One region of the Chryseobacterium sp. SIMBA_028 genome, then DNA from elsewhere that is predicted to be linked to it. Evidence: riboswitches for the same ligand, from Rfam matches in the RefSeq annotation. Region 1 holds a riboswitch; each other region holds the start of a gene.

Region 1 (7,571 bases):
ATAGTGTATAATATTGATCTGTCTGGCGATAAAGATAAAAAAAAACCTGATGGATTCAAGGAACAATCCCTCAGAATGGCTTTTTTAAACTAAAAATAACATTATCAGGATTATTTTCAACTGTTTCACTTTCTTCCAAAACAAAATTATGTTTTAAGAGCAGCAATTGCGAATTAGTATTGAGCCTATCCGTAAAAGCTAGCACATTCTGTAAGTTCAATTCATTAAATCCAAATTCCAAAACAACTTTTAATGCTTCTGTCATGATTCCTTGATGATGATAATCCGGCAATAATTCATACCCTACCTCTGCTGTTTTCCTGTCTTCCGAAAATTTCCATAGACAAATAGTTCCAATAAGTCTTGGATAGCCTTTATAGGAGATTCCCCAGAAAACAATCTCTTTCTCCTGAGTTTTTCTCTTAATATGTAAAATAAACTCCAAAGCATCATAATTGGTTTTTGGTGAATTCCTTTTTACATATTGATTAATTACATCATTACTTCGGATTTTCAGAATATCTTCTACATGACTTTCATTAATTCCGTTTAAAATCAATCTTTCAGTTTCCAGTTTCATTTCATCTTCTTTATTAAGGTTTTAATAAATTTTTCATGTCTGTAATATAGATGCTATCCTTAACATTCTTTCTTATTTCTTTAGAAAAAAGATCAGTATCATATTTTTCCGGATGGTCATTAATTACCGGAATTACCATCTTCTTCTGTGCATTCAGATGACGCGATTTTTCTGTTCCCTCCTTTTTTATCTGAGATTGGATGCCAATTGACAGAAAAAACAGAATAAGAAGAAGTGGTTTCATGGATGAATTTTGTAAATCACTCAAATATACAGAATAATCAAAATTCTCACTAACTTTGCATGGTGTATATAGATAAAGAAGATTTAGACGAATTAGAGTTTCCGCAATTGCTCGCGGAAATTTCCCCATTTGCGTATTCTCCGAAAACAAGAGAAAAAATTCTTCAACTTCGTCCCATGGAAATTGACGAGGCGGAACTTTCATTGAAAAAAACATCAGAATATCTGTCGAGTTTTGAAAGTTCAAATGCAATTCCGTTTGATGAATATGAAGATATTGAAAGTGAGCTGAAATTGATGCTGATTGAGAATTACCGTCTGGAAAACAGTGCTTTCATCAAAATAAAAACCATCACGGAACAGATCGGAAGATTACAAAAGTTCTTCCCTACCATGCCGGAAACATTTCCTACTTTGTTGGAAGAAATTTCTGTACTGGAATTCAGAAAAGAGATCATTGATAAGGTAGATAAGGTTTTTAACCGTTTTGGTGAGGTAAAAAGCGAAGCATCTCCGGCCTTAAAAGATTTGAGAACCGAAATCCAGCATGCTAAAAAAGCAATTCAGGAAAACTTCAACCGCGCTCTTACCACCTATGGACAGAGTGACTTTTTGGACGACATACGAGAAACAATTATTGACGACCAAAGAGTTTTAGCCGTAAAGTCAGGATTTAAGAAAAGAGTTGCAGGAAGAACCCTGGGGATTTCAAAAACAGGTTCCATAACTTATATCCAACCGGACAGTGTAGTAAAGCATTACTTCAAACTTCGTGAAAATGAGGAGGAAGAGAAAAAAGAGATCGACAAGGTTCTCAGAAAGCTTACCGCAGAACTGGCAGAATTTCAACCTCAGCTTTGGAGGTATCAGATTTATATTTTTGATCTTGATCTTACAAGAGCCAAGGCTAAATTTGGAGAACAGGTTAATGGAATTCTTCCGAAGATCAACCGCCATAAAACGTTGAAACTGAAAGATGCATTCCATCCGCTGTTATGGTTAAGAAATAAGGTTGAAAACAAGACCATCCACCCACAGACACTTGCTTTAACGGAACACAACAGGATCATTTGTATTTCCGGACCTAATGCCGGAGGAAAATCCATTACGTTGAAAACAGTTGGGTTATTGCAGTTGATGATTCAGAGTGGTATTCTGGTTCCTGTACATCCGAAGTCCGAAATGTTTTTCTTCGAAAAGATAATGACCGATATTGGTGATAATCAATCTATTGAAAATCATTTATCAACGTACTCTTCGAGGTTAAAGAAAATGTCCGGAATCATCCGCGAGGCTGATGCCAATACCCTTTTATTGATTGATGAGTTTGGAACGGGATCTGATCCTGAACTGGGAGGTGCCTTAGCTGAAAGTTTCATGGAGTTTTTCTATGATAAAAAGAGTTTCGCGATTATTACAACGCATTACACCAACATTAAATTGGTTATAGAGCAACTTCCCAATGCTCAGAATGCGGCTATGCTTTTCAATGAGGAAACCCTTGAGCCAATGTACAAACTGGAAGTTGGCCAGGCAGGAAGTTCATTTACCTTTGAAGTGGCGGAAAAGAATAAAATCCCAAGGTTTATCATTCATTCGGCCAAGAAAAAGGTAGAGCATGATATTGTTAATCTTGATAAAACTATTGTAAAGCTACAGCAGGAAAAATATGAAGTTGAAAAACTGAAAACAGATCTTGCCGAAAGAAAAGAATCTGTAGAAGATAAGCGTGATAATCTCCAAAAACTGAATGATCAGCTTCAGCAGAAACTTTTCAATTTCCAGAAGCTTTATGAAGAAGAACACCGTAAACTACAGTTTGGAAATAAGATTGAAGCTTTTATCGACAGTTACGTAAAAGGAAAATCACGAAAGGATGTGGTAAAGGATTTCGTGAAAATTTTAGAACAGGAAAAATTCAGGAAAATTGGAGCTGATAAAGATGAAACCAAGCGACTTCAGGTAGTGAAGAGAAAGATTACTCAACAGCTTAAAAAAGAAGAAGTCATTGAGAAAATCACTGAAACCAACGAAAAGCTGGAAGAAAAACGCAAAACCGATCGTGCAGTTTGGATGAAAATTGGCCAGCGTGTCCGTATCACAGGAAGTACCAGTGTTGGAACCATTGAGAAAATTTCCAGAAACAAAGTGATCGTTAATTACGGAACCTTCAAGACAACCATTGATTCTGAAGAATTAGAGAGAATTTAATCTGTTTGAAGATTATTCAAATCATAAAAGAGAGTACTTTTCAGTACTCTCTTTCTATTTTTACTCTTTGATGAATTTTAAATTGGTTAAATTTTTATCTTTAAACTGGATAAAATAAATTCCTTTAGAAAAATGTTTAACATCAATTTTCTTATCAGAAACTTTTCCGTTATACACTTTTTGTCCACTTGTGTTAAAAATTTCAAAATCTGTGCGTGATTGTATTCCTGAAATATTTAAAATATCAGAAACAGGATTGGGATACAGACTTATTTTTTCTGAAGCTTTTATTTCATCAATAGATAAAGTACCGTTGAAAGAATACACCTGATAATCTTCAGTTTCTCCAAAATTATTAGTACCACAGGAATTAATATAAGGCAGCAATGCTACTCTCATTGTAACGCCGCAGTCTCCAGTATTAAAGAATGTAGGAACATTAAAAGTATAAAGATTGGGATAAAATGAAATTCCCGTTATTCTTTCATCAACTTCAAAAGCACCATCTCCATTAAAGTCTATCCAAGCAACTATATCTGGTCTTCTTATTGGTTTGGGAGCTGTCCATGTAGGATGTATAGCTATAGTATTTCCCATACTACCTGGTTGAAGATAGACCCTACGCGGGTAGCCATCATTACGATAATCTGTATAAGTTGAAGGTCCTGAATTACTCTCCATTACAGGTCCACCAACCGGTGTAACAGTAACATTTGAAAGATGGCCTATATTTGGATCTATAGAACTTGATGTACAATAATTTTTATATGTAGAAAAAAATACAGATGACGAGTTCTCTCCTGATGAAACTTCTGTGACCTGAACTTCATAAGGTGTACATGGTACTAAAGGTTCAAGAGTAGCAGTATTTCCCGTCACAGCAACGGATGTCCAAACATTTGAACCGGAAACCCTATATTTTACCAAAAAATTATTAGAATTTTGAATAGCATCCCAATTCACTACAGCAGACGTACTAGAGATACCCGATATTTTAACATTTGTAGGTACTGACAAAAAAGTAAAGCTTTCGATATTTCTCGAAAAAGCTTTGTTTGGATTGAGTGCTCCTGTTAATAGGAACACTAATAAGTAAAGTGTATTTCTCATGAGTTATAGTAGTTTTATTAAAAAAATCATTCAAATTTAACTCTTTTTCTTTGGTTATGAAGTCTTATTCTGAAATACCACTAAATACATTCTACAGTTATTGTACATCAAAAAATCATATATTAAATCAAATAATAAGTTTTCTTTAAAAAAAATGAATATTAAGATTTATATAAAATGAATCTACTAACAGGAATACATTTAATTTATATATTTGGGGAATTAAAAATCTGTTATAATGATTTCAGTCAACAAAGCATTCTACTTATCTGCTTTCAGTATTTTTTCTTTAGCACTCGTTAAGGGGCAGAATAAAGTTCCTTTTGGTGTTGTAAAAGCAGAGGAAGGATATGCCAATGTACGTGTACATAAGGATAACTACAGAAAAATTGTAGATAAGATCCGTATGCGTAAAGGTGATGTATTTGTTTATGTAAAGCCTGCTCCGGGAGAAACGGAATGGATCTGGATCAAATATCCTGAAAAACAGGATGACGAGAAGCCATTTGTACGCTATGAAACTCTTGACAAGGAAGGAATGGTCAACAAGGAACGTATTGCTTATATTGATCAGCTTCCAGCCTACACTCCCTCAAAATCTAAAAATGGAAAATCATTAATTTTCACAGATAATTCTGATCCCAAAGTTCTTACTTCTCAAAGAAGCAAAGTGGTCATCGATATTTATCCATCCAACGCCGGCTACCGTAAAAAGGAAAAAGATGCTGAAGGAAAGCTTCTTACCATTGATAAGGTAAAGCCTTGGGGAATAGGAAACGATCTTCCTGAAGGAATGACGGAAATTAAGTCCATCAGAGTACAACAACCCGGAAGAGGATCTGTTTTTGTAAGGGAAGCCATCAAAAATATGTTCCAGCCTACCATGGATTTCAACAACATAGGGGTTACTTCTTTGGACAATGACAATATTTTCCTTTATATGATCAATGGTTCAGGAGAAAACAGATATACCACTCTTTGGACGATCAAGAAAGGAAGAGTGATCAGCCAGATTATTTATCATAATCCGGAATAAATTCATTATTTTTGCACCGAAAAAGTTTAACGCTTATTCATCACAGAAACTGGTTCTGCCTAACCGCAGATTAAAAGGGAACCGTGTGAAAATCACGGACTGTCGCGCAACTGTAAGTAACTGAAATCTTTATCAAAAGATCCACTGTGCGAGGCATGGGAAGGAGATAAAAGATGTTACAAGTCAGGAGACCTGCCTTTTCTTAAACAAGAAACTTTCGCGATTTGAAGTTTTATTGATCTGATGGATTGTTTCAGGGATTTCCAAGATTCCTGTCATTATTCTGTTGTTTTGATATTATTTCATTTCGCCTTAATTAATAATGAAATATGACTACAGAAGAAAGAATTGAAGCAGCCGAAACCAGAATCTTTAAAGCGGTTTTCCCAAACACGACCAATCATTACGATACTCTTTTCGGAGGTACTGCCATGCAGCTGATGGATGAAGTAGCCTTTATCACTGCTACCCGATTTGCAAGAAAAAGAGTGGTAACGGTAAGCAGCGACAAGATCGATTTTAAAAAACCTATTCCTGCCGGAACTATTGTTGAGCTGATTGGAAGAGTTTCACATGTTGGAAAAACAAGTATGAAGGTAAGTGTGGAGATCTTTACAGAACAAATGTACTCCTACGAAAGAGAAAAAGCAATTGTAGGTGATTTTACCTTTGTAGCAATTGACGAATTCAAAAAACCAATTCAAATACTATAATAATAAGTTTCGGGCGGCCTTTGGCCGCCCGAAATTTTTCCAAAACAGTGATAAAAATCAGCCTCTTTCTATCAGAAAAACAAGACCGAATATTGAGCTGTTTTTATTATCTTACCACTTTGTCAGTTTCCAAACTTCTGTTTAATAAGAGTTCAAATGCTTCACCCATCTCGTCCGATGCTCTGGTAATTGCATTTTCAAGCATATTTCTGATCTGCTTTTCTGTAACGCCGGCTTCCGTCCAGCTTTTTCCTGAAGTATGAGAGTTCAGTATAAAAGGCATAATTCTATCGATAGCACAAGCAAAAATAGCATCAGGAGTTTTTTCCTCTTCAAATTCCAGCCATAGATTAAAGAACTCCGTACGCAAAGGCTCATCCAGAATTCCAAAGATCTTTTGGGCAGAGATTTTTTCCCTTTCAAATTTTCCTACCATTGCTTTCTCATCAAACAAGAAAGTATCCCCTGCCTCAATCTCTACAAGATCGTGAATAGAAAGCATTCTTATTACCCTCAGTAAATCAATATCTGTACGGTTTTTAGCATATGGATAAAGAATTTGTGCCAGAATAATGATTTGCCACGAATGTTCTGCCGTATTCTCTCTTCGGGAGTCATCTGCATTATAGTTTCTTCTTTGAACATTTTTCAGGGCATCTACTGCCAGGATAAAATCGATCTCTTTCTGTATCTTCATCTTACTTTTATTTATTATATTCTTCTGCTGGATATACCTTGGTTTTAGTAACCCATTTATTATTTATTTTTTCTTGTGTGATCACTTTTACATACCGTTCATCACTCTTATCCTCTTCCTTTTCAAGCACCTTGTCCAGTCCCTTATTCGGAATTACCCTATATTCTGTAGTAAAAAAATTACAACATCCCGACTTTCCATAGCAAATCAAACGTTTACGAACAGGATCTGTTTCAAAAAGATCAAAATAGCTGGAAGCAATGTCTGTAAGTTCATTACTTTTCACAAAAGCCATCCTTGTCTTGTTGAACACATATACATCATAGGAAGCACTGCTATAATTCCCAAGGTTTCCATTTCTTATCGCTATATCCTCCGTTCCGTCAAAATTAAAGTCATCAAAAACCACAGGGCTTTGTTCCTTGCTTAGCTGAGTCATTTTTCCTGGTATAGGTTTTTGATCATTTCCAAAACTTAACACCAGATTATCAGACGTAAAAGTTTGCACCTTGGCGTTTTTATTATCAAACAACTCCACAGTTCCTTTACCCATACACCCATCGTGATCACAGTTTCCAATATGGATTACAGCATCATAGTTTTTCGACGCATCTTTAACCTCAAATTGATACTGTCCAAAACACACAGGGCCTAATAAAATAAAGGCTGATAAACTTTTGTAGTAATTTAAAATATTCATAGTAATAGTAAATGTGAATTCAATTGTTTCTATAAAACTCTCCATAACAAAAATACGAATCCTTCGATCTACCTCAAAATTCACACGGCATTATATCTCAGAATATGAAATCAGACATTTAATTTTTAGAAGCTATTCCCGCTATCCGCTCATACTCCTCGCTCCTGCTCCAAAATCCAAATATGCTGTGGGGTAGCCGCTCCTATCAGGGCTATGAAGTCTAATTATCAATAATATTATCATTGTATATCAATCAGTTTGATCTTCAGCAAAAAATATCA
Region 2 (7,571 bases), on a different contig from region 1:
AAGTATTTCAACCAAGAATAAAGGACGTATTATATGATGTAACTGCTCTGGAAGATAAATTTTTAATTACGACCAATAAGGATGCCCTTAACTTTAAAGTGGTAGAAACACCTTTAAACAAAACAGGCGTTGAAAACTGGAAAGACTTTATTCCTCACAGAAAAGAGGTTCTGATGCAGGGGATTTCTGAGTTTAAGAATTATCTTGTTTTCAGTGAAAGACAAAACGGACTTTCCCAGTTGGTAATCTATGACAGAAAAACGGGTAAAAAGGAGTTCCTGAAATTTGAAGAAGCAGCTTATACTGTTTCCCCATCAGGAAATCCGGAATACAATACGGATAATTTCCGTTTTGGTTATACTTCCATGATTACTCCAAGTTCTCAGTTTGAACAGGACTTAAAGACCGGAAAAAGAACTTTATTGAAACAACAGGAAGTTCTGGGAGGTTATAACAAAGAGAATTATACTACTGAAAGACTTTTTGCCACGGCAAAAGACGGAACTCGGATTCCTATCTCCATTGTGTATAAGAAAGGATTTAAAAGAGATGGAAGTAATCCACTTTTACTATACGCCTACGGTTCCTATGGAAATTCTATGGATGCAGGCTTCAGCAGTACAAGACTGAGCCTTTTGGACAGAGGTTTTGCTTTTGCAATTGCCCACATCCGTGGAGGTCAGGAGATGGGAAGACAATGGTATGAAGACGGAAAAATGATGAAAAAGAAAAACACATTTACCGACTTTATCGATTGTGGAGAATACTTAGTTAAGGAAAAATATACTTCTCCTAAACATTTGTATGCTCAGGGAGGAAGTGCAGGAGGCCTATTAATGGGAGCTGTAGCCAATATGAGTCCTAATCTTTGGAATGGGGTGATCTCACAGGTGCCATTTGTGGATGTAATTAATACAATGCTTGACACAAGTATTCCTTTGACAACAAATGAATATGACGAATGGGGTAATCCTAACAATAAGGATGCCTATTTATACATGAAATCTTACTCTCCTTATGAAAATATAGAGAAGAAAAACTATCCTAATCTATTGGTAACAACGGGGCTTCACGATTCTCAGGTACAATATTTTGAGCCTGCTAAATGGGTCGCAAAGCTTAGGGATATGAAGACTGATAAAAACGTATTATTATTGAAAACAGACATGGATTATGGCCATGGTGGTGCATCAGGAAGATTTGATTATCTAAAGGATATTGCCTTGGTGTATGCTTTCATGTTCAAATTGGAAGGAATTAATAAATAATAAGTCTCGCAGATTGGTTTGATCTAGCAGATTCATTAGAATAAAAATTAAAAAGTAAATAAATCAATATAAATTTTATGAGAAGAAAAATAGTTGCAGGAAACTGGAAAATGAACAAAAATGTAATTGATGCACAACAATTGATGATTCAGTTACTAAGCTATAAAAACAACAACGCAACCCACTGTGAGGTTTGGATCGCTCCCCCTTCTTTATATTTAATGATGGCAAAAGACATCTTTGAAAAGGATGAAGTAGGAGTATTCTCTCAAGATATGAGCGAGCATGAAAGTGGAGCTTACACTGGTGAGATTTCTGCAGATATGTTGGAGTCCATTGAAGCAAACGGATCTTTGATCGGTCACTCTGAAAGAAGACAATACCACGGTGAAACAGATTCTCACTGCAACAGAAAAGTAAAATTAGCTTTAGATAAAGGCCTTACTCCAATCTATTGTAACGGTGAAACGCTTGAACAAAGAAAGGCAGGACAACACTTTGAAGTGGTTAAAAACCAAACTGAAGTCGCTCTTTTCACTCTTTCTGCTGATGAAATCAAAAAAGTAGTCATTGCTTACGAACCAGTTTGGGCTATCGGAACAGGAGAAACGGCAACACCTGAGCAGGCTCAGGAAATTCATGCACATATCAGAAGTATCATTGCAGCTAAATACGGTCAGGAGGTAGCGGATGAAGTTTCTATTCTTTACGGAGGTTCTGTGAAGCCGGACAATGCTAAGGAAATCTTCTCTCAGCCGGATATTGACGGAGGTCTGATTGGAGGTGCAGCTTTGAAATTAGAGGATTTCTCTAAGATTATTGAGGGTTTTAATTAATATTAAAAATTTAACATCAATAAAAGGGCATCTTTGATGCCCTTTTCCATAGCCTTTGGTCTAATTAGTATAAAACCATATTTACTTTCGTTCTGATTTTTCAGAAAGGCAGGTATGCTCAAAAATTGAAAATAAATCCCGAAGATTTTATTTTTTCGAATATATCTTTTAAAATTACTTAAATGGATTTTTTAAAAACGATCGCCACCATATCTGTTTTTATACTATTCCTTCTTATTTTGTTTTTATTGACCTTAAAATCTAACAAAAAGCTTCCCAATCAGCTTTTTGCAGGATTTCTTTTTTTCACAGCCATTGATGCAAGTGGAGTTTTCACATCAGAAGCTTTCGTTAGCACTTACCCAAACTTAGAGATTTTCAGATGGACTCTCATTTTATTTAATATACCTATATTCTATTTGTATGTCTTATCACTTTGCTATGAAGATTTTCAATTAAAAGGAAAACATCTGTTTCATCTCATCCCTTTTATCATCATCAATCTCATATTAGCTTCAAAAATATATTATGCAGAGGGTATTGAAAAAAAATATTTTTTACAGCATCATCATGAGACCGATGAAATGATAATCTTCCAATATTTGATAGAAATTCAATATTTGATTTACACTATTGCCATTCTTCTGGTTTTGAAAAAAACCAGAAATATTTATTTGGAAAATGAATCTTACTCTACCAACTTAGTTTATAAATGGTTGTTTCAAATAACCTTGATTTTTATGATTGTTCATTATTTTGCAACCTTTAAAAATATATTGAGATATACTGACAATCACCGACTATTGATTTTTATTAACGGTTTTTTGGAAATCATTGCATTGATTGTTACTAGCTGGTTTGTCTTAAAAGCATTAAAATATCCTGAATTTTTCAGAGGAGTTAATACGCAGTTACAATTAATACATGATTCTAACAATGAAACACTGCCAAAAACTAAATCAGAAAACAAACAAAATCCAGATGAGAGTATCAATTTCCAACTCGAACTGCTGAAGAAATATATGACAGAAGAAAAACCGTATTTAGATCCAGCACTTACGGTACAAAGCCTCGCAGAAAAAATGAATATGCCCAGCCGCGAATTATCAATTTTAATAAACTCTAATATGGATCAACATTTTTTTGATTTTGTGAATAAATACCGTATCGAAAATGCAATGGAATTATTAACTAATTACTCTAAAAAAGATTGTACTATTCTAGAAATTTTATATCAGGTTGGATTCAATTCAAAATCATCATTTAATACCGCTTTTAAAAAACATACCGCTTTAACCCCTACAGAATACAGAAATACCTTTAATAAAACCAACTAGCATCTTTTTATTTGGTTCGACTTTTTAAAATCGGTCGCTTTTCGGAAGATAATAATTCAAATTTGTCAGCTATAAAACAGAGATTATTTTGTCTCACTTACTAAACAAAAAAGAATTATGAAAACAAAGAAAATGCTTTTCAGCTTATTATCCTTAGGAGCTAGCCTATTGGGGTTTGGACAAGATACCATAAGATTAAAACCTTATATTGAAAACATGAAAACCATAGAGGTGTTTATTGAAGGGAAAAAATATGATTTCCTATTTGACACAGGTGGAGCAGAAACCATTATTTCCCCTGAAATAGCAAACCTTTTTAATAAAAAAATCTATGGAAGGGCAACAGGATTTAGAATGAGCGGAGAAATGATTAAAGCTCAAAAATCAGATCGTATTCCAATGACTATAGGTTCGACAAAAATATTTCATCCAACAGTCAGTGTTTTTGATATCATGACTATTTTACCGAAAGAATTCCCTAAACTAGATGGTGTTATATCTTTAAAATCTTTTACTGAACATATTCTGACGCTCAACCTTGCTAGAAATATCATTATTATAGAGAGCAAATCCTCATCCCAAAAGGCAATACATGGGAAAAATCTTATTGCCAGTAGATTTGCCAATGGACTGGACTCTACTGAGCTAAATATTTTTTTGAATATTCCAAAAGATAATCAATCATACTGGTTTCTTTTTGATTCTGGAAACAGTGGCCCTTTACTGTTATCTAACGAAACTGCTGCAACCTGGAAACTCTCAAAAGACAAAGATGGTATGAACTCCGAAACTCAATTTATTATCGGAAAAAAATCATTAATCTCAAGATCATTTACACGAGATATTATTTATGATGGTGTACTTAATTTTGAGACTTTGTCCAAATATATTTTCACGATTGATTTAAAAAAAAGCAAAGTTTGGATAAAATAGTATGCAAAAGCAATATTTATTATTTTATTTTCTTATTCAGGCCCAGGATAATAAAAAACGGCGGAATAAATTCCGCCGTTTTCCTTTAAAAAAATCTAATTATTGAATATCGACTACATACATAGTTCCTTTATCTACTTTCCCTGTTTTAGGTAGGATCTTTGCCTTGGGGTTTCCGCTTCCGTCATCCACCACTCCAAAATCATCATCATTGAAAACAGCCAGTTTATTGTTTCCCAAATAAACAATCCCCTCAAATTTATCATGTTCATATCCTAGTTTTGCCACCAGGTCTACAGCCAGTTTTTTAGTAACAGGTTTTATTCCTGCATTGGTAAGTTCATCCCAAGTACATTGCTCCAAGGCCTTACCATTTACTTTCATTCCGTCTACAGCAGCCAGATCAGTTCCGTTGACATCAGTGGCACTGCTTAGACTGATTCTATATACTTTTTTAATTCCCCCCTGAGTTCCAAAGTTTCCGTCTCTTTCAATCACAAGAAACTCATTATTGCCTAATGCCGTGATATCACATACTGAATCAGAAGCCCCGCCATCCTGTCTGTACAGATATTGCTTGGTTTGTCCTGTAGCAATATCAAAAGTCACAATTCTGGTTAAAGTAGTATTCGTTGCCAGCGCTTTCGTAGGCACCAGCATCATAGACTGTATAGTTCCTACCAATGTTTTTCCGTCCGGAGTCATACAAAGACCTTCCATCCCTCTATTGGCTCTTCTTTTCGCCAAAACTGCAGGTAATTTTTTTGTACCTGTATTCACTCCAATCGGGCTTATTCTTTCCATCTCTACTCCTTCTGCACTATAATGAACGATATGTGGACCATACTCATCAGATACCCAGAATGTACCGTCTGGTGCAGCAACGATACTTTCACTATCCAGACCATAATTATCCGTACCCAGAACATTTCCTGCTGCATCATAAGCCACCTCCCCTGTGCTTCCCATTCCTACCGGGTTTGGAAGTCCGGTAATAGGTTGTCCTGATGGATTTTTAAGCTTAATATATTTGATTACTTCTACATTTCTTTCAGCATTAATTTTAAAATGCATAATGGTTGGGGTAAAATTGGGGGTCAAAAACTTCTTACCATTCAGATAATCTGTATTCGGGCCACGATCTGTAATCACATAAAATTCACCTTTTCTGCTGGGATGAGCTGCAGCCCCGGAGCCAAAGCCACCATTTATCACATCTACCCCATTTATAGTTGCCATTTTAGAAAAAGGAAACTCCTGAGGAAGTTTAGAATAATTGACCTCCTGGTTATTCACATTGTCATCATCTTTATTACATGATAATAACACAGTCATTACCAAGGCAGATAATAGTAGTTTTTTCATATTAACTTTTATGGCGCGAAAGTATAAATTGATTGTAAACTGATCTTGAATACAATAATAATTGTATTTTAACAATGGAACTCCAGAATGAATTGAATATAAACAATAAAAACCTAGAGTTTTATTCGAAAATAAAAAGATAATTTACAATTTACTATCAACTCACGAAATCTAAAGCAACAAAGCATATATAACCATCAAAAAAAACACAATTCCGTACATAATTCACAAAAGGGCTTCAAAAATTTATATGATATATTTGTAGTGTTCTAAGGTTGAACATTGTTCATTAATAGGGAATCAAGTGAGAATATTATTCAATTCTTGAGCTGTACCCGCAACTGTAAGCTGTTTCACCTATAGCACTATACTACCACTGGATTAAAAAAATCTGGGAAGGTTAGCTATAAGGATGCGAGCCAGGAGACCTGCCTTGAATACATTTTTCATTTCTGAACTAAGGATCTGATTCTTTTTTCGGGAATAAGTTTCGGGAATAAAACTTTAATTTAATTATATTATGAGAAAAATCTATCTTTTTTTCTTGCTGCTATGTATGCAGTTTTTCTTTGCCCAATTCACAGAAAACGACATTAAGTTTTGGGTAGGAACAGGTTCTAAAAAGGCTTATTTCATTGCCGATTTTAATGATAACAACACTCCAAAATCCTATGCATGGGGGTATCGTTTTGACGCGGATAATTTAATGGCGGAAGACATGATCAATGCTATTATGTCAGCAGAACCTAAAATGCAGGCTGATATTCTTTCAGGATATCTGTTCAGCTTCACCTATAACCACCATACTCCGAGTACAGATGATTCCTGGATACCCTGGTTCGGGCCAAGTCCTGAAAATATGTCTAATGAAAATAATGGGGCCGGTTATGTTCATTTAACAGATGGATTATGGTTTGGAATCACCTATGGTACTGACAATGCTCAAATTGACACTCCACCATCTACTCCAGTGCCGGCCTACAGTTCCCAATGGTTTACCTCATCCCAAATTACCAACTGGGTGGGAACAGGAAGCAACAAAAGCCTTGTTGTGATAGACTTTGGAACGGATAATACCAATGGCAATGCCAATTCTTTTGTTTTTGGAATTAAATACAACGGAAGTATAACTGCTGAACAGGCGCTACAGCTTATTCAATCTCAGGCTTCTTATTTCAATTTCACTGCCGGTAATAATCAAATTTCCAATCTATCATTAAATACTTTCACAGGAAACGGTTCAGCAACGGAAAACTGGAAATTATATACGGGAAAAGATCTTTCAAGCTGGCAGAAAAAAACAGATCTTAATCAAATACAATTGAGTAATAACAGCTGGTTAGGATTAAGTTTTGGAGAAAGAAGACCATTTACCCCTACGGAAGCCAATAATGCAACACTGGGAGTTTCTTCTGTACATAAAAATAAATTCAGTGTTTATCCTAATCCGACAAGTGATTTTATTCATATTGAAACATCAGAAAACATTAAAGAAGTCAATATTTATTCTGCATCGGGACAAAAAGTAATGACATCCCAAGCAGCAAAGATCAATGCGAAATCTTTAAATGCAGGCGTGTATTGGGTAGAAATTAAGACATCCAACAGCTCTACAATACAGAAGATAGTTAAGAAATAAGAAATATTCTGACTCTTAAATGAACCTTATATATACACAAGGTTTATCATAACAAAAAAACGTACCTCTTCAGGTACGTTTTTTTATGATTTTAAAATCAATTATTTTTTCTCTGTAGATCTTTGAAGAACCTCATCTACCATTCCGTAGCCTTTTGCTTCTTCGGAAGTCATCCAGTAATCTCTGTCAGAAG
Region 3 (7,571 bases), 150 kb from region 1:
GGTTATAGTCCACCGCATAAATCTGATCTTTGTAAAAGCCAATAATTCTTGATTCTACAATGTAGCACCCGTTATCTTCCTTGATGTTAAAGTATTCGAGAGACTGATAGGTTATTCCTTTCCAGATCAATGTTGTCATTTTGCTTGGTTTAATAAATTTTATAGATTGTTTTTTATAAGAGTATCATATTACTGCGTTATTCTTCGCTTTCTAATTCTGCTTAATGTTTCCCTTGCTACTCCAAGAAATGAAGCCAGCTGAGTAAGGGGTACCCGTTGCATCATTTCGGGATATTTCTTTTCCAGATATTCTAATCTTTCCTGCGCAGAATACAATTTGAATAGATTGGAAAACTCTTCCTGTTTAGAAGCAAACTGACGGATGCAATGACGGCCTAATGCTTCTATTTCTGGGGACTGTTCTGCAGTCTTAAATAGTTTTTCTTTATCGAAAATAATAGCATACACTTCCTCGCAGGCCATGATGTTGAATTCAGACGCTTGCCTGCTTCCAAAACTGTTGATATTGGTTGATATTTCATTTTCAAAGAAAAAACCTGTATTCTTTGTCACTCCATTTATTTCATAATAACTTTTACAGAATCCTTTATCAATAAAAAATAAAGAATGGCATACTTCCTCTTCCCGTAACATCAATTCGTTTTTCTTGTAAATCTTTTCTGAAAGAGCAGTTTGAAGTAATGTCCAGCTTTCATCAGAAAATGGAGTAAGGGTATGAATGTATTTCAGTAGATTTTTCATGATTGAAATATTTTTTTCTAATATCCGAATTTTAATTTATGTAGTAGGTTGGGGGGATGTTTTTATAAAAAAATAGTAACACTCAGGTTTTTTGGGATTACAAACCTGATGATATGGTCATTGTTCCTGGCAAGGTATTCTGGCAATCCGCATCTGATAATTTACCTTCTCGTAACAAAAGACTTAATTTTCAAAAAGCAATAATGAGAAATGCGTTGATGATATTAGGAATGTTTGCTGTACTTTTTTAGTTATAGTAATAACTTTTAGTTTGTTAGATAAACACTCCAGATAATGCCTATCAAACCATAATTATAAATCCCTATTCAAATCGGTTTTTTTATTTTAAATGTTCATTCATTGGTCGTTCTTATCAAAGGGATAAAGTATCCAAGCTAAGATTATTTCTGTTACTAGAAACAAAAAAAGAGCGGTAAAAAACCGCCCTAATTTATCTAACAACTAACTTTAATAATGACATCCACATCCTGTTTCCCATTCCTGACAGAAGCGTTGTGGCTCATGACAAGGAGTACCGCCACCAGTGCCTCCTCCAGGATTACCACCTCCGCCAGTTACTCTGTAGCAGGTATCTCCACTACAGTAATAGGATCCATGGGTTGGAGGGCAAACACCATCTAAACAAAAGGCATAAGCTGTATCTCCTCCGCTAATTAACACCAATTGGCTTCTCTTTAATTTTTTTAAATTTTTCATAGTAATTAATGTTTTTAATTTGCTGATTACTAATGTATAAAAAATATAAGACACTAGCAAGTGTTTTAATTTTTTAATGAAAGAAAAAAAATAATAATGCAGAGATAATATTAAAAAGAGCGTCTTTAGTTTTAGAATTAATCAATATCCAAGGTCATAAAAAGGGCAATTTCATCAGGATTATTATATAACCTTGTATTCAGCCCTGTGATATTGAATCCCATTCTTCTGTAAAACTGTATGGCAGGATAGTTGGTATTCTGGGTTTCCAGTTCAATGACTCGGCAGTTGAGGCTTCGAGCTTCTTTGATGGCGTTTTTAATCAGTATAATTCCGATTCCGTGTCTTCTGTATTTTTCATTGACAAGAATGTTTTCTATGTAAAAACTATTGTTCCATGTTCTATGTTCACCTATGATCCAGCCTTGGAGTTCACCATCTGCAAAGGCTCCAAAAGAATTGTCTTTTTCAATGATTGTATTAAGCTCCTCCAGTTCATCAGCATCAGTCTCCCAGGTTTTGCTATAAGATAAGGACTTTTCCCTTAGGGTAAACTCAAAGGAATTGGAGTATTCTATAGACGAAACAGAATAAATTTTATCTGTTGTATACCCATTATGGCCCCAATTCAGGCTGGGGTTGGAGGATAACTTTTGTAGTTTTTTTATTTCCACGAAGAAGAATGTTTATTGAATTTCAGTACAGATTTCCACTAAATAATGGTCAAGATCCTTGATATAGGCTGTTTTTTGGCCCCAAGGTTTTACAGCAATTTCTTCATACAGTTCAGCGCCATTTTTTACTGCCTTTTCCAACAGTGCTTCCACATCATCGGTTACAAAGCCAAGTTCTATTCCAAAAGGTTTTGCTTCTGTTTTGGAAGGTAGAAAGCCTTGTTTTAGGTTTGAACCAGCTAAGCTGATTGAAGCAAAAGAAAGACTGGTTTCACCGGTAAGTAATTCTCCATAGTCTTTTTCAGGGGTAATGAATTTTATTTCGGCCTCAAAGGTATTCTTATAGAAATTCATGGATTGTTCCACATTTTCCACGTACAAAATGACGTATTTAAACTTAATCATATTATTAAATTATAATGGGTTTATTTTTTGATTAAAATGTATTCTTCATCCACAATCAGTTCGATATGAGGTCCGTTTTGCGGATAGTTGTTTAATCCACCAAAATGGCCAAAATGAAGTGAATATTTTTGACTGAGCTGTCTTACCTTATTTCCAAATGAATTAACATGAACAGTCAGGATAGCATCTTTGCTCTGTCGTCCATTGGTGAAAAAAAGCATTACATTACAATGATTATTAAAATCATGGTCTTTATAATAGAATACATTAATATTTTCTTCTCGGCATATAGAAATCAGATCGTTGATGAAGTTTTTTTTATCTGCTAAGGGTAGGTTACAGTCTATTCTTATTGAAAGATTTTCAGCATTGTTCTTTTTTAAATCTGAACTAACGATTTGAATAAACTGATGTTCAATATTTTCAAAACTTTCCCTTTCCGGCGGGTAGTTTTTATTGAGTTGAGCTTTAAAAGGACCGCTTGAATCCAATAGTTTTGCATTTTCTTGAATCAACAAATCTTCTATTTCGGTTGCAAATTGAAAATGATAATCGAAAAGCTGATGATCTCCAATACTAATAATAAGCTGATTCTCATTGATGGCAAGGGATAAATAAGTTCTTTTGAAACGTAATTTCAATTCTTCCAGTTGTCTGATGAGGTTTTCAATATTACTGACCTGAACTCTTGCTGCCAGTTCTGCATCATGATCTGCATGACCTCTATATCCCTCAAAAAACCTGAAAAACTTGAAGTGGTATAGGTTTTCAGGGAATTTAAAGTACCAGTATACTCCTAAAATCATGATGAATTGGGTTAAGGAATTGAATAAAGATCAAATTTAAATAAAATTTCATACTCTAAACCTTTCAAAACCCCTAAATTTGTGATCAATAAAAATTTACTTGGATGCTTAGGAACATTTCAATTGCGGCAGCTACTTTTTTGTCCGTAGTTACAATCAATGCGCAGAAGAACAGAAATTCTCAATTGGAAAGACCCAAATTAGTAGTAGGTCTGGTAGTGGATCAGATGCGTTGGGATTATCTATACCGTTTTTACAATAAATATGGAAATGACGGTTTCAAAAGATTGTTGAATACAGGATATTCTTTAAATAATGTACACATTCCGTATGTTCCTACCATTACAGCGTTGGGACACACATGTATCTATACAGGATCTGTACCTGCCATTCACGGGATTGCCGGAAATGACTGGACGGATAAGGAAACGGGTAAAGGGGTATACTGTACTGCAGATGACAGCGTTCAGCCTGTAGGAACTACCAATACAAAGACAGGAAGCCATTCTCCGAAAAATCTTTGGTCTACAACGGTAACGGATGAATTAAGACTGGCAACCAATTTCCAGGGAAAAGTAATTGGTGTTTCTTTGAAAGATCGTGCTTCCATTCTTCCTGCGGGACACACTCCAAACGGAGCATTCTGGTTTGATGACAGTACCGGAAATTTTATTACAAGTACATGGTATATGAATGATCTTCCTCAGTGGGTAAAATCATTCAACTCTCAGAATTTACCGGAAAAATTAGTAGCGAATGGTTGGAATACGTTACTTCCAATCAATCAGTATACAGAAAGTTCACCTGACAATTCTTCTTGGGAAGGGTTATTGGGAAGTGCAAAGACACCTACTTTCCCTTACAATGATCTGGCTAAAGATTATCAGACAAAAAAAGATAACATCCGTTATACCCCTTTCGGAAATACACTGACTTTGAAGTTGGCAGAAGCGTCTGTAGAAGGTGAAAAGCTAGGAGGTGATGCTATTACAGACTTTTTAGCAATCAACTTGGCTTCCACGGATTATGCTGGGCATAAGTTCGGGCCGAACTCCATTGAAGTGGAAGATGTATATATCAGACTAGATCAGGATTTAGCACAATTCTTCAACTATCTGGATTCAAAGGTTGGAAAAGGAGAGTATACTGTTTTCCTTTCTGCTGACCACGGTGGAGCTCATTCTGTAGGATTCCTGAAAGAACATAAAATCCCTACAGGTTTCTTCGGAGAAGGAGCTGAGAAGAATATTAACGAAAAGTTGAAATCGAAGTTTGGTGCTGATAAATTGATTAATGCAATTGATAACTACCAGATTTATTTTGATAGAAAAGTATTGGCAGACAGCAAGCTTGAGTTGGATGATGTAAGAAACTTTACGGTAAAGGAATTAGAAAAAGATCCTACTGTTTTATATGCCGTTTCGGTAGATAAAGTTCAGGAATCTAGTATTCCGGAACCTATCAAGCAAAGAATTATCAATGGAATCAACAGACAGAGAAGTGGTGATATCCAATTGATTTCCCATGATTCTATGCTTCCGCCATATTCCAAAACAGGAACTACACACAGTGTATGGAATTCTTATGATTCACATATTCCATTGATCTTTATGGGATGGGGAGTGAAGCAGGGAGAAAGCAACAAGGCATATCATATGACAGATATCGCTCCTACAGTTTCTTCATTATTGAAAATTCAGTTCCCAAGTGGAAATGTTGGAAATCCAATTACAGAAGTAATCGGTAAATAAGTAAACATCTTATTATATATAATCAGCTGCTTTCGTATGGAGGCAGCTGATTTTATTTTATATATGTAATGTTTCAAGCTTAAAGTTATCTGAATTTTTACAGTAAACCTATATGCATCTATTTTTGTTAAAAATAGGTACAGATGATCATAACATGTAAAGGCTGGCCTATAAATTTGCTTTTTGGTCAATACATTTAAAAAGCTATCTTTGCAAAAATTTTGGTTTCCAGCATATTGGAATGAAAAGGGAATTGGGTGAGATCCCCAGACTGTCCCCGCAACTGTAAATCGCAACAAGAGTTTCTGTAAACAGCCACTGTACAAACGGGAAGGCGCAGAAAGCGAAAGTCAGGAGACCTGCCAGAATAATAATCAAAAAACATATTGCTTTCGGAGGAAAAGTGGAATAATATGGATATAAAAAGATCTTTAGTACTGTTTTTGTCGTCTTATGGCTGCTTTCTTTTCGGACAGGAGAAAGTTGTTGATACGATTTATATTTTCGATAGTCAGATGAATAAGGTGAAACTTTTTCATCCTGTAACAACGATTAGTGCTGAAGATGTCAAAAAGAATTCCAGTAATCTTTCTGAGCTGCTGAGATTCCAGTCTGCTGTTTACATTAAGGAAAACGGTCGTGGAGCAGTTTCTTCACCTTCTTTTAGAGGAACAACAGCCCAACAGACGGCTTTTGTCTGGAACGGAATTAATATTAACTCTAATTTTTTAGGTCAGGGAGATATTAATAATATTGCTTTGTTCGGGTATGACCAGATAGGAATAAAAGCCGGTGGGGGAAGTGTCACTTACGGATCCGGAGCTATTGGGGGGAGTATTCACCTGAATAATAATCTCGATTTCAATAAAGGCTTTCATGGTATGCTGTTTTCAGAAGTAGCATCTTTTAATACTTATAATAACTTCCTTAAAGGAGCTTATAGCAATGAAAAGTTCAGCTTTAAGGCTTCAGGAAATTATTCTGTAAGTGAGAATGATTATGAAGTAAAAGAGGCTAAAAACTACATCAATAGAAACGGCCAGTACTATAATACAAATTTCAATATGGCTGCAGCTTATAAAATTGCGCCGTATCACCAGGTTTCATGGATTTCGGAGTTCTTTAACGGACAACAGCATTATCCAATCCTCTTTGATAATGAAACTGAAACGAAATACAGAACTCAAAATATAAGAAGTCTGATTTCATGGGATTGGAATAAAACACTATTCAATAACTCTTTCAAGGCAGCTTATACAGAGGAAAACTTTCAGTACTTTGCTAAAGCTGATGGTCCTCAGACCAGTGGTGGAACAGGGAAGAATTATATCCTGAAGAATGATTTCAATTATTTTCTTAATTCTAAATGGAACTTCAATGTTATTGGAGAATATCAGCTCAATAAAGGTGAGGGATATGGCTCCGGAATAGATAATATAAGTCGAAATATGGGATCAGTTTCAGGGCTAGTAAGGTATTTTCCTGTAAAAGATCTACGTCTTGAAGCCGGAATACGAAAAGATTTCGTGGGGAAAATTAGCTCACCTGTACTATTTTCTTTTTCAGGAAAATGGAATGCCATCAATTGGTATACTCTGGGACTGAGTGTTTCAAGAAATTTCAGGGCTCCATCTTTTAATGATTTATATTGGCAGCCGGGAGGTAATATGGATTTAAAGCCGGAGACATCCTATCAGTTTGAATTGAGAAATCAGTTTAAGGCAGGGGCTTTTCAGATGTCAGTCGCTCCTTTTTACCTGGATATCCGCGATATGATAAGATGGCTTCCAACTTCCTTAGGCTATTATCGTCCTGTAAACACAGATCATGTAAGATCATATGGGGTAGAGTCTCAAATGGAGTATATGAAAAGATTGGGTAAGCATCTTCTAAAAGGAAGCCTGGGATATACCTATACAAATTCTCAGGATCTGGAAAAGAAAAAACAACTGATGTATGTGCCATTCCATAAGTTCACCGGAAATATTGATTACCAGTATGAGTTTATAAAAGTTTATGTTCAAGGACTTTTTAACGGACTTACCTATACGGATTCCAACGAAAAGAGAAGTGAGGCTTTGGAAAAGTATTTTGTAATGAATGCCGGGCTTGGCCTTACGTTCCATAAGGATTATACTATAGGATTCAAGGTTAATAATATTTTCAATGAAGTTTATTACACCATGTTTGCGTATCCTTTGCCTAAAAGAAATTACAGCGTAAGTTTAAATATCAATTTTTAAAAAAATAAAATTAAGTATATATGAATATTAAAAGAATTTTACCTCTTGCATTTGCTTCCATGTTACTTTTCAATGTTTCATGTAGCAGTGATAATGATAGTGAGACTACACAGTCAACTACGTATGAAAACGGAATCCTTATCTCTAACGAAGGTGGATTTACAAAACCTACCTCTGATGTTACTTTCTTGAGCAACAGCCTTGGGAATATAT
Region 4 (7,571 bases), on a different contig from region 1:
AAAACGAACAAGCACTTAAAAAGTATACCGCTCTTTTCAGAGCGGTTTTTTTATGGGAAATATTATATCGTCAGGCCGTGGTTGTTTTTTACTTCAGCCATTACAAATGTACTGTGGGTACTTCCTATAGAATCCACCGAACCAAGCTTGTTAAATACAAAATCCTGATAATGCTTCATATCCCTAACCTGTACTTTCAATAGAAAGTCAAAATCGCCGGAAATATTATAACATTCTGCTACTTCTTCAATTTCCAGAATTTCATTTACAAAATCATACCCTACAGACCGATCATGAATTTTTAACTTGATCTGACAAAAAACCGTAAATCCACGGTTGAGTTTTTCAGCATCTAAAACAGCTGCATATCTTTTAATATACCCATCCTGTTCAAGTCTTTTTACCCTTTCAAAAACAGGAGAGGGAGACAAGTTTATTTCCTTGGCAAGTTCTTTAACGGTCAATTTTGAATTGTTCTGAAGCAGTCTCAGTAAATTCAGGTCCTTATCATCAAGTTGTTCCACAGAATATTATTCTTTTAAATTTAAAATCAATCAAAATTACAGAATTATATTCTTTTAAATATAATTTATAAAGTTTTATTTGCTTAATAAATACTAAACAATTGTCAATATATTCTGTATCACTAATTTTACACAAAATTAAAATCTTTTACCAGTACTCATTAAAGGGTGGTAAAAACAGTTCTTTATATACTTCATCAAACAGGAAAGGTTTTACGTAAGGTAGATTAATAGGGAATCGTGTGAGAATCACGAGCTGTCGCGCAACTGTAAGTAACACACCAAAAGTTTCTGTCCTTGGATATCCACTGCCAAAAGCGGGAAGGATGACAGAAACTGTTACAAGTCAGGAGACCTGCCTTTACTGAATGACAATGCTTTCGCGGGCTGAAGCTTTTGAGTCATACAGATGATATAGGATAGTGCATTTTTCCAAGGATGAATGACACTGTTTACCTTTATCACTTATGTCAAGATCTTCTTATCCGCCAAACATTCCGAAGCATTCAAAGGACTTTTAACAAAAAAGTTTAATTAAAAGTTTAAAAATGCAAACACACATTCTGGGCTATCCGCGTATTGGTAGCAAAAGAGAACTCAAAAAAGCCTGCGAGCAATATTGGTCAGGCAAGATTGTTTTGGAGGAACTTCTTACGGTGGGAAGAAATATCTGTAACCAAAACTGGAATATTCAGAAAGAAGCAGGAATAGACTTTATTCCCTGTAATGATTTTTCCTACTATGATCAGGTATTGGATATGAGCCTTATCGTAGGAGCTATTCCGACACGTTATCATGAGGTTGCCCTTAAAAGAAACAACTCAGAACTTGATCTTTACTTTGCAATGGCCAGAGGATATCAAAAAGACGGGCTGGATATTACCGCCATGGAAATGACCAAATGGTTTGATACCAATTATCATTATATTGTTCCTGAATTCTATAAAAACCAGCAGTTTAAACTTACTTCAAGTAAAATATTCAATGAATTTGCAGGAGCTAAGCAAGCCGGGATCAATGCCAAACCTGTCATTATCGGATTGGTTTCCTATTTACTTTTAGGAAAGGAAAAAGAAGAGGGATTTGATAAGCTGGATCTTGCCAAAAATATTCTACCTGTCTACATCGAGATTTTATCAAAACTTCAGGAACAGGGTGCAGAATGGATTCAGTTTGACGAACCGTTCCTTTCTCTGGATATTACAGAAAAAGCTAAAGAAACCTATACGGCTGTTTATTCGGAACTTAGAAAGCAATTCCCATCATTAAAATTCATTGTGGCCACTTATTTTGATGGATTAAAAGATAATCTGTCTCTTGCCGTTTCACTTCCTGTACATGTTTTACATATTGATTTGGTAAGAAATCCCGAGCAATTAGAAGAGGTAATCAATTCAATTCCGGAAAGTCTAAGTTTATCACTGGGACTTGTAGATGGAAGAAACATATGGAAAAATGACTATGAGAATTCCTTAGCCTTTATCAATAAAACCGTTGAAAAATTAGGTTCGGAAAGAGTTCTTATTGCCCCATCATGTTCATTGCTCCATTCTCCATGTGATTTAGACTTTGAAACCAGTCTTAATCCTGAAATTAAGGACTGGCTGGCATTTGCCAAGCAAAAGGTAAAAGAAGTTGTCAACCTTAAGGAATTAGCTTCCGGAACAGAAAATCAAGATATTATTAATGATTTTGAGGAAAATAAAAAAGCAGTTTTAAGTAGAAAAACATCTTCTTTAATTCATAATAATATTGTAAAGCAAAGAGCAGAAGCTGTAACGGAAGAAGATTCACAGCGAAAGAATTCATTTCAAATTCGTAGAGAAGAACAGCAAAAAGCATTACAACTGCCATTATTTCCTACCACGACCATTGGATCATTTCCACAAACTGCCGAAGTAAGAAGCTGGAGAGCCAAGTTCAAGAAAGGAGAATTAACCGCAGAGCAATATGATACCTTATTGAAAGAAGAAACCCAGAGAACAATCCGTTGGCAGGAAGAAATCGGAATCGATGTTTTGGTTCATGGGGAATTTGAACGTAATGATATGGTGGAATACTTCGGTGAGCAACTTGAGGGTTTTGTATTTACCAAAAACGGGTGGGTGCAAAGCTATGGAAGCCGATGTGTAAAACCTCCGATCATTTTTGGGGATGTTTCCCGCCCTGCACCCATGACGGTTTACTGGTCACAATATGCACAGTCACAAACCAATCAGTGGGTAAAAGGGATGTTAACAGGACCGGTTACCATTCTGCAGTGGTCTTTTGTACGTGATGACCAACCCCGCTCCGAAACTTGTAAGCAGATTGCCTTGGCTATTCGAGACGAAGTGGTAGATCTTGAAAAAGCAGGAATCAGAATTATTCAAATTGATGAACCAGCTATACGAGAGGGGCTTCCATTAAGAAAAACAGAATGGCAGAATTACCTGAAATGGGCTGTAGAAGCCTTTAGAATCTCGGCAAGTGGAGTAGACGACGCGACCCAGATCCATACGCATATGTGCTATTCGGAATTCAATGATATTATTAAAAATATCGCTGATATGGATGCAGACGTTATTACCATAGAATGTTCCCGCTCCCAAATGGAACTTTTAAATGCATTTGCAGATTTTAAATATCCTAATGAAATAGGTCCTGGAGTCTATGATATTCATTCACCTAGGGTTCCGTCAAAAGAAGAAATGATAGAACTTCTGAAAAAGGCTCAGGATGTAATTCCTGCCCATCAGCTTTGGGTAAATCCGGACTGTGGATTGAAAACAAGACATTGGGAAGAAACTGAAAAGGCTTTAATCGCCATGGTTGCCGCTGCCAAGGAGGCTGCTGTTGAATATTCAATTTAAAAGTAAATTTTCCAATTGTATACCAATCAAAAAGCATCCATCAGGATGCTTTTTGAATTTATTACTTTTAAATATTATAATTTTATATACAATAAGATTTTATGTATCTGAATAACATCATAATAATCAAATCCATTATTATATTCCTCCCATTACATACATGTTTTCCATAGTAGGAACAGCGCTTCCTCCTTCTTTTTCAAGAGTAATGGCAAAAGCCTGTGCATTTGGAATATTAGCCAATGCAATCAAACTGTCTTTATCCTGGCTATACATACCTGCACTTACAGGTTTTCCGTCTGCAATTGCCCAAAGCTGATACTGCATTCCTGTGGGAGCTTTTGGAAGACTTTCTGCACTCAGGTACACTTCTTTTGTTTTTTTGTCCCAGAAAACCATGGCTTTTGCATCCTGGTGTTTCTCCACTCCTTTTAGCATTACCATTTGCATATCAGGATTGGAAAACATAGCCATTTTCTGATTCATTTTCTTCATGGCAAGATCCTGAGACTGTTTCTCAGTCTTCATTTTTGCAATTTCTTTGTGACTTTCAGATTGTTTGCTCACCCAAAAAAGATTGCCTGCAATACTTCCTAAAAATAAAACAGAAGCAGCAATACCTAAGGTTTTCCAGTTATTGTTGGTTTTAATGCTGCTATTTTCTTCCAAAGGTTTAACAACAGGAGCCGGAATAGAAAGGGAAGGTTTTTCCTCTTCCATGCTCTGTTCCTGCTGAATTTTATTCCAAATTTTAGATTTCAAATCACTTGGAGGTGTTACAGCCTGAGCCGTAGCAAGATGTTCCAAAGTTTTTTGCGCTTCTTCAAAAGCAGCTTTTACTTCAGCATTATTCTTCATCACACACTCCAAAATACCCGCTTCCTCTGGAGAAGCATGGCCTAGAATATAAGATTCTATAATTCCGGATGATATGTATTCTTTAGTGTTCAATTTATTGATAGTCTTTTAGCAAATCCTTTAATTTCATCAGTGCGTTCCGCATTTTCGTTTTTACCGTTCCCAGCGGTATCTTCAGTTTTTCGGATATTTCATGTTGGGTATATCCCTGATAATAAGCCATATTGATAAGTTCCTGTTTATCAACCTCAAGGCCTTCAAGCACGTTATTAAATCCAATATAATCGGATGAATCATTGACTGTTGAAAGCTCTGTAGTATTATATACGAAATCCGGAAGGGATTGGTTTTTAAGTTCATTCTGAAATCCTTTCGACTTTAGATAATCTATTGCCGTGTTTCGGGCAATGTTGATCATCCAGGTATAAAATCGTCCTTTAGACACGTCGTATTGATGAATGGAATTCCAAATTTTAACGAAAACATCCTGAATGATTTCTTCCGTATATTCTTTAGACTGAACAATTCGAAAAATTACTCCATACAACGCACCAGAATAGTGGTCATACAGATAATGAAAACCATTTTCGTTTTTTTCTTTTAGTAAAACGATAAGTTCTTCTTCCGAATAGGTTGTTTTAATAGCTTTTATTTTTCCGTCCAAATGTAACAAAATAAAACATATTGACAATAAAATCCAGATCATCTTTTATTTCGTACATGATTATTAGGAAATAATTAAAAAATAGTAAATATGAAAAATATAAATTCAAAAGCAATCTTCATCTTTTGTATTGCTTTATCTACCGGAATATGCAAAGCACAAAACGCTCTTTTTAAAATCACAAATCCCTATTACTCCCATACAGCTCAAAACTCATTGAAAGTAAGCAATGCTGAATGGAAAAAGATTTTAAAGCCTGAACTCTATCAAGTGGCCAGAGAGGGAGCCACAGAAACAGCTTTTACCGGAAAGTATGATGAGTTCGATGAGAGAGGAATGTACTATTGTGCCGTTTGTGGCAATGCTCTTTTCCTTTCTACTTCCAAATTTGCAACAACCTGCGGCTGGCCTTCTTTTTATCAGCCAATCCGTAAAAACAGTGTCAGATATAGAAAAGATACTTCTCATCATATGGAACGGACGGAGGTTCTGTGTGGAAGATGTGATTCCCATCTTGGGCACATGTTTGATGATGGTCCAAAACCTACCGGAAAACGATTCTGTATGAACTCAATCTGTCTTGAATTCGTATCCAATAAAAAATAAAACATTACATATCATATAGTTACAAATAATTTCATTTTTTTACAATCTAAAACAGAACCAACCTCGTAAATGACATTAAAAGCACAATTAACTATAATTAATAAAAAAATTCAACACAATGAACACACAATCAACACTCACAGTTTTAGCAATGGTAGCTTTATCATTTGCTTTTAGCGGGAAGGTAACAGCACAAACGATGAAAGAAAAAACAGTAATGGTAGGAGGGGCTCCTATGTACCCGTCCAAAAATATTATTGAAAACGCTGTAAATTCTAAAGATCACAGGACTCTTGTAGCAGCAGTAAAGGCTGCCGGACTTGTAGAAACATTACAAAGCGCCGGACCTTTTACTGTACTGGCTCCTACCGATGCAGCATTTGCCAAGCTTCCGAAAGGGACCGTAGAAAGCCTTGTAAAGCCTGAAAATAAAGCTACACTGACCACCATACTAACCTACCATGTTCTGCCAGGAAGATATGGCGCTAAAGAAATTTGGGCTGCTATAAAAACCGGAAACGGAAAAAGTATGATGAAAACAGTACAAGGTGAAGAACTTACGTTCTGGACAAAGGGTAAAGACCTATATGTGAAAGACGCTAAAGGAAACAGTGCAAAAGTAACCATCGCTGATGTGAACCAGTCTAACGGAGTGATTCATGTAATAGATACAGTTTTGATGCCTTAATACCCTTGAGATTAAAAACAGCATATCACAATATGCTGTTTTCTCTTCTTACCATTAACCTAACACTAAAAATTAATATTATGAAAAAAACAATTCATGTTTCTAATCAGGGGGCAACTCTTGATACAAGCAGAAGAAACTTTTTAAAATTGAGTGGAGTAGGATTGGCTATTGCCGGTCTTACCTTAGTAGGATGTGATGATAACGATGATTTTCAGATTATAAATGATGAAATCTATGATTTGGGAACCGGTGATGTAGGCATATTAAACTATGCATATGCTCTTGAACAGCTGGAAGCAGACTTTTATACAAAAGTGGTCAATAATTTTTATACCGGTATTTCCAGTATTGAAAAAGAAGTGTTTACTGATCTTTATCATCATGAAGTCATCCATCGAGACTTTTTCAAGGCAGCCATTAGCGGTGCTACAAATCACGTGCTGCCTAAGCTTGAATTTCAGTATCCTAATGTAAATTTTAATGATCGAAACTCGGTACTCGCTACAGCAAAAGCATTGGAAGATACAGGGGTAGCAGCATACAATGGCGCTGGGAAATACATTTCAAACCCTGCATACCTTGTCATCGCCGGTAAAATAGTTTCAGTAGAGGCCAGACATGCTTCAGCTATTAGAAATTTAATCAATCCCGGATCTGCTGATTTTTCAGGAGATGATGTTATAGATGCTAATGGGCTAGATCTTGCTAAAGAGCCAAAAGATATCGTAATGGCTGCCGGTGGGTTTATAAAAACACGCTTTACCTGGAAAGAAAGAGGCATAAATTAATCATTCACCCTTAAAAATTACATTATGAACATTCTTAGATTACTAGATAAGCTTTCTCATGATAAATTCTTTACCACAGAAGCTTCAAGACTGGAAACGATTACGGATCTATCATTATTCGGGAAAAAAGCAGCAATAGCAGCTGTACCACTTGGGTTAGGGAGTCTAATGGCAACTACCAAAGCTGAAACAACAAAGATGAATGTAAGCGGAGCTGCCTTAAAAAGTACCTTAACTGATGCCCTACAACTAGCATTGGTATTGGAATACCTCGAAAATGAGTATTACAGCATAGGATTATCTACAGCAGGACTGATCCCTAATGCGGACAGAGCAGTATTTATGCAGATTTCAAAACATGAATCAGCCCATGTCAGTTTTCTGAAAAGTACCCTTACCTCTTTAGGGACAACACCAGGTGCTAAGCCCACTTTTGATTTTACAGCTAATGGAAATTTTGCTCCTTTTACTGATTATAGCCAATTTCTTGTATTGGCTCAGGCTTTTGAAGATACAGGGGTAAGGGCTTATAAGGGACAGGCTGGAAATGTAATGTCCAATAAGGTTGTCCTGCAGGCAGCTTTACAA

What was found. Region 1 has a riboswitch for cobalamin ahead of SCA31_RS08460 (acyl-CoA thioesterase). Riboswitches for the same ligand answer to the same signal wherever they lie in the genome.
Region 2: another riboswitch for cobalamin. It lies ahead of SCA31_RS02485 (T9SS type A sorting domain-containing protein); the one in region 1 lies ahead of SCA31_RS08460 (acyl-CoA thioesterase).
Region 3: another riboswitch for cobalamin. It lies ahead of SCA31_RS07785 (TonB-dependent receptor plug domain-containing protein); the one in region 1 lies ahead of SCA31_RS08460 (acyl-CoA thioesterase).
Region 4: another riboswitch for cobalamin. It lies ahead of metE (5-methyltetrahydropteroyltriglutamate--homocysteine S-methyltransferase); the one in region 1 lies ahead of SCA31_RS08460 (acyl-CoA thioesterase).

What each region holds. Positions count from the first base shown of each region.
Region 1 is NZ_JAWRWZ010000005.1:176,821-184,391, reverse strand. Features, by position in the region: gene SCA31_RS08485 (GNAT family N-acetyltransferase) at 71-580, opposite strand; gene SCA31_RS08480 (hypothetical protein) at 594-824, opposite strand; gene SCA31_RS08475 (endonuclease MutS2) at 884-3,034, shown strand; gene SCA31_RS08470 (T9SS type A sorting domain-containing protein) at 3,095-4,144, opposite strand; gene SCA31_RS08465 (hypothetical protein) at 4,383-5,180, shown strand; cobalamin riboswitch at 5,214-5,395, shown strand; gene SCA31_RS08460 (acyl-CoA thioesterase) at 5,510-5,893, shown strand; gene SCA31_RS08455 (HD domain-containing protein) at 6,000-6,590, opposite strand; gene SCA31_RS08450 (XAC2610-related protein) at 6,598-7,290, opposite strand.
Region 2 is NZ_JAWRWZ010000002.1:46,440-54,010, reverse strand. Features, by position in the region: gene SCA31_RS02510 (S9 family peptidase) at 1-1,268, shown strand, start outside; gene tpiA (triose-phosphate isomerase) at 1,346-2,104, shown strand; gene SCA31_RS02500 (helix-turn-helix domain-containing protein) at 2,287-3,441, shown strand; gene SCA31_RS02495 (hypothetical protein) at 3,559-4,374, shown strand; gene SCA31_RS02490 (esterase-like activity of phytase family protein) at 4,474-5,739, opposite strand; cobalamin riboswitch at 5,995-6,190, shown strand; gene SCA31_RS02485 (T9SS type A sorting domain-containing protein) at 6,260-7,378, shown strand; gene clpP (ATP-dependent Clp endopeptidase proteolytic subunit ClpP) at 7,480-7,571, opposite strand, start outside.
Region 3 is NZ_JAWRWZ010000005.1:29,469-37,039, forward strand. Features, by position in the region: gene SCA31_RS07750 (putative glycolipid-binding domain-containing protein) at 1-139, opposite strand, end outside; gene SCA31_RS07755 (Crp/Fnr family transcriptional regulator) at 190-762, opposite strand; gene SCA31_RS07760 (hypothetical protein) at 1,231-1,479, opposite strand; gene SCA31_RS07765 (GNAT family N-acetyltransferase) at 1,617-2,153, opposite strand; gene SCA31_RS07770 (VOC family protein) at 2,166-2,558, opposite strand; gene SCA31_RS07775 (hypothetical protein) at 2,579-3,364, opposite strand; gene pafA (alkaline phosphatase PafA) at 3,469-5,115, shown strand; cobalamin riboswitch at 5,321-5,497, shown strand; gene SCA31_RS07785 (TonB-dependent receptor plug domain-containing protein) at 5,529-7,358, shown strand; gene SCA31_RS07790 (hypothetical protein) at 7,379-7,571, shown strand, end outside.
Region 4 is NZ_JAWRWZ010000001.1:219,248-226,818, forward strand. Features, by position in the region: gene SCA31_RS01010 (Lrp/AsnC family transcriptional regulator) at 63-524, opposite strand; cobalamin riboswitch at 716-902, shown strand; gene metE (5-methyltetrahydropteroyltriglutamate--homocysteine S-methyltransferase) at 1,073-3,376, shown strand; gene SCA31_RS01020 (anti-sigma factor domain-containing protein) at 3,515-4,327, opposite strand; gene SCA31_RS01025 (RNA polymerase sigma factor) at 4,329-4,940, opposite strand; gene msrB (peptide-methionine (R)-S-oxide reductase MsrB) at 4,989-5,504, shown strand; gene SCA31_RS01035 (fasciclin domain-containing protein) at 5,623-6,192, shown strand; gene SCA31_RS01040 (ferritin-like domain-containing protein) at 6,273-6,983, shown strand; gene SCA31_RS01045 (ferritin-like domain-containing protein) at 7,008-7,571, shown strand, end outside.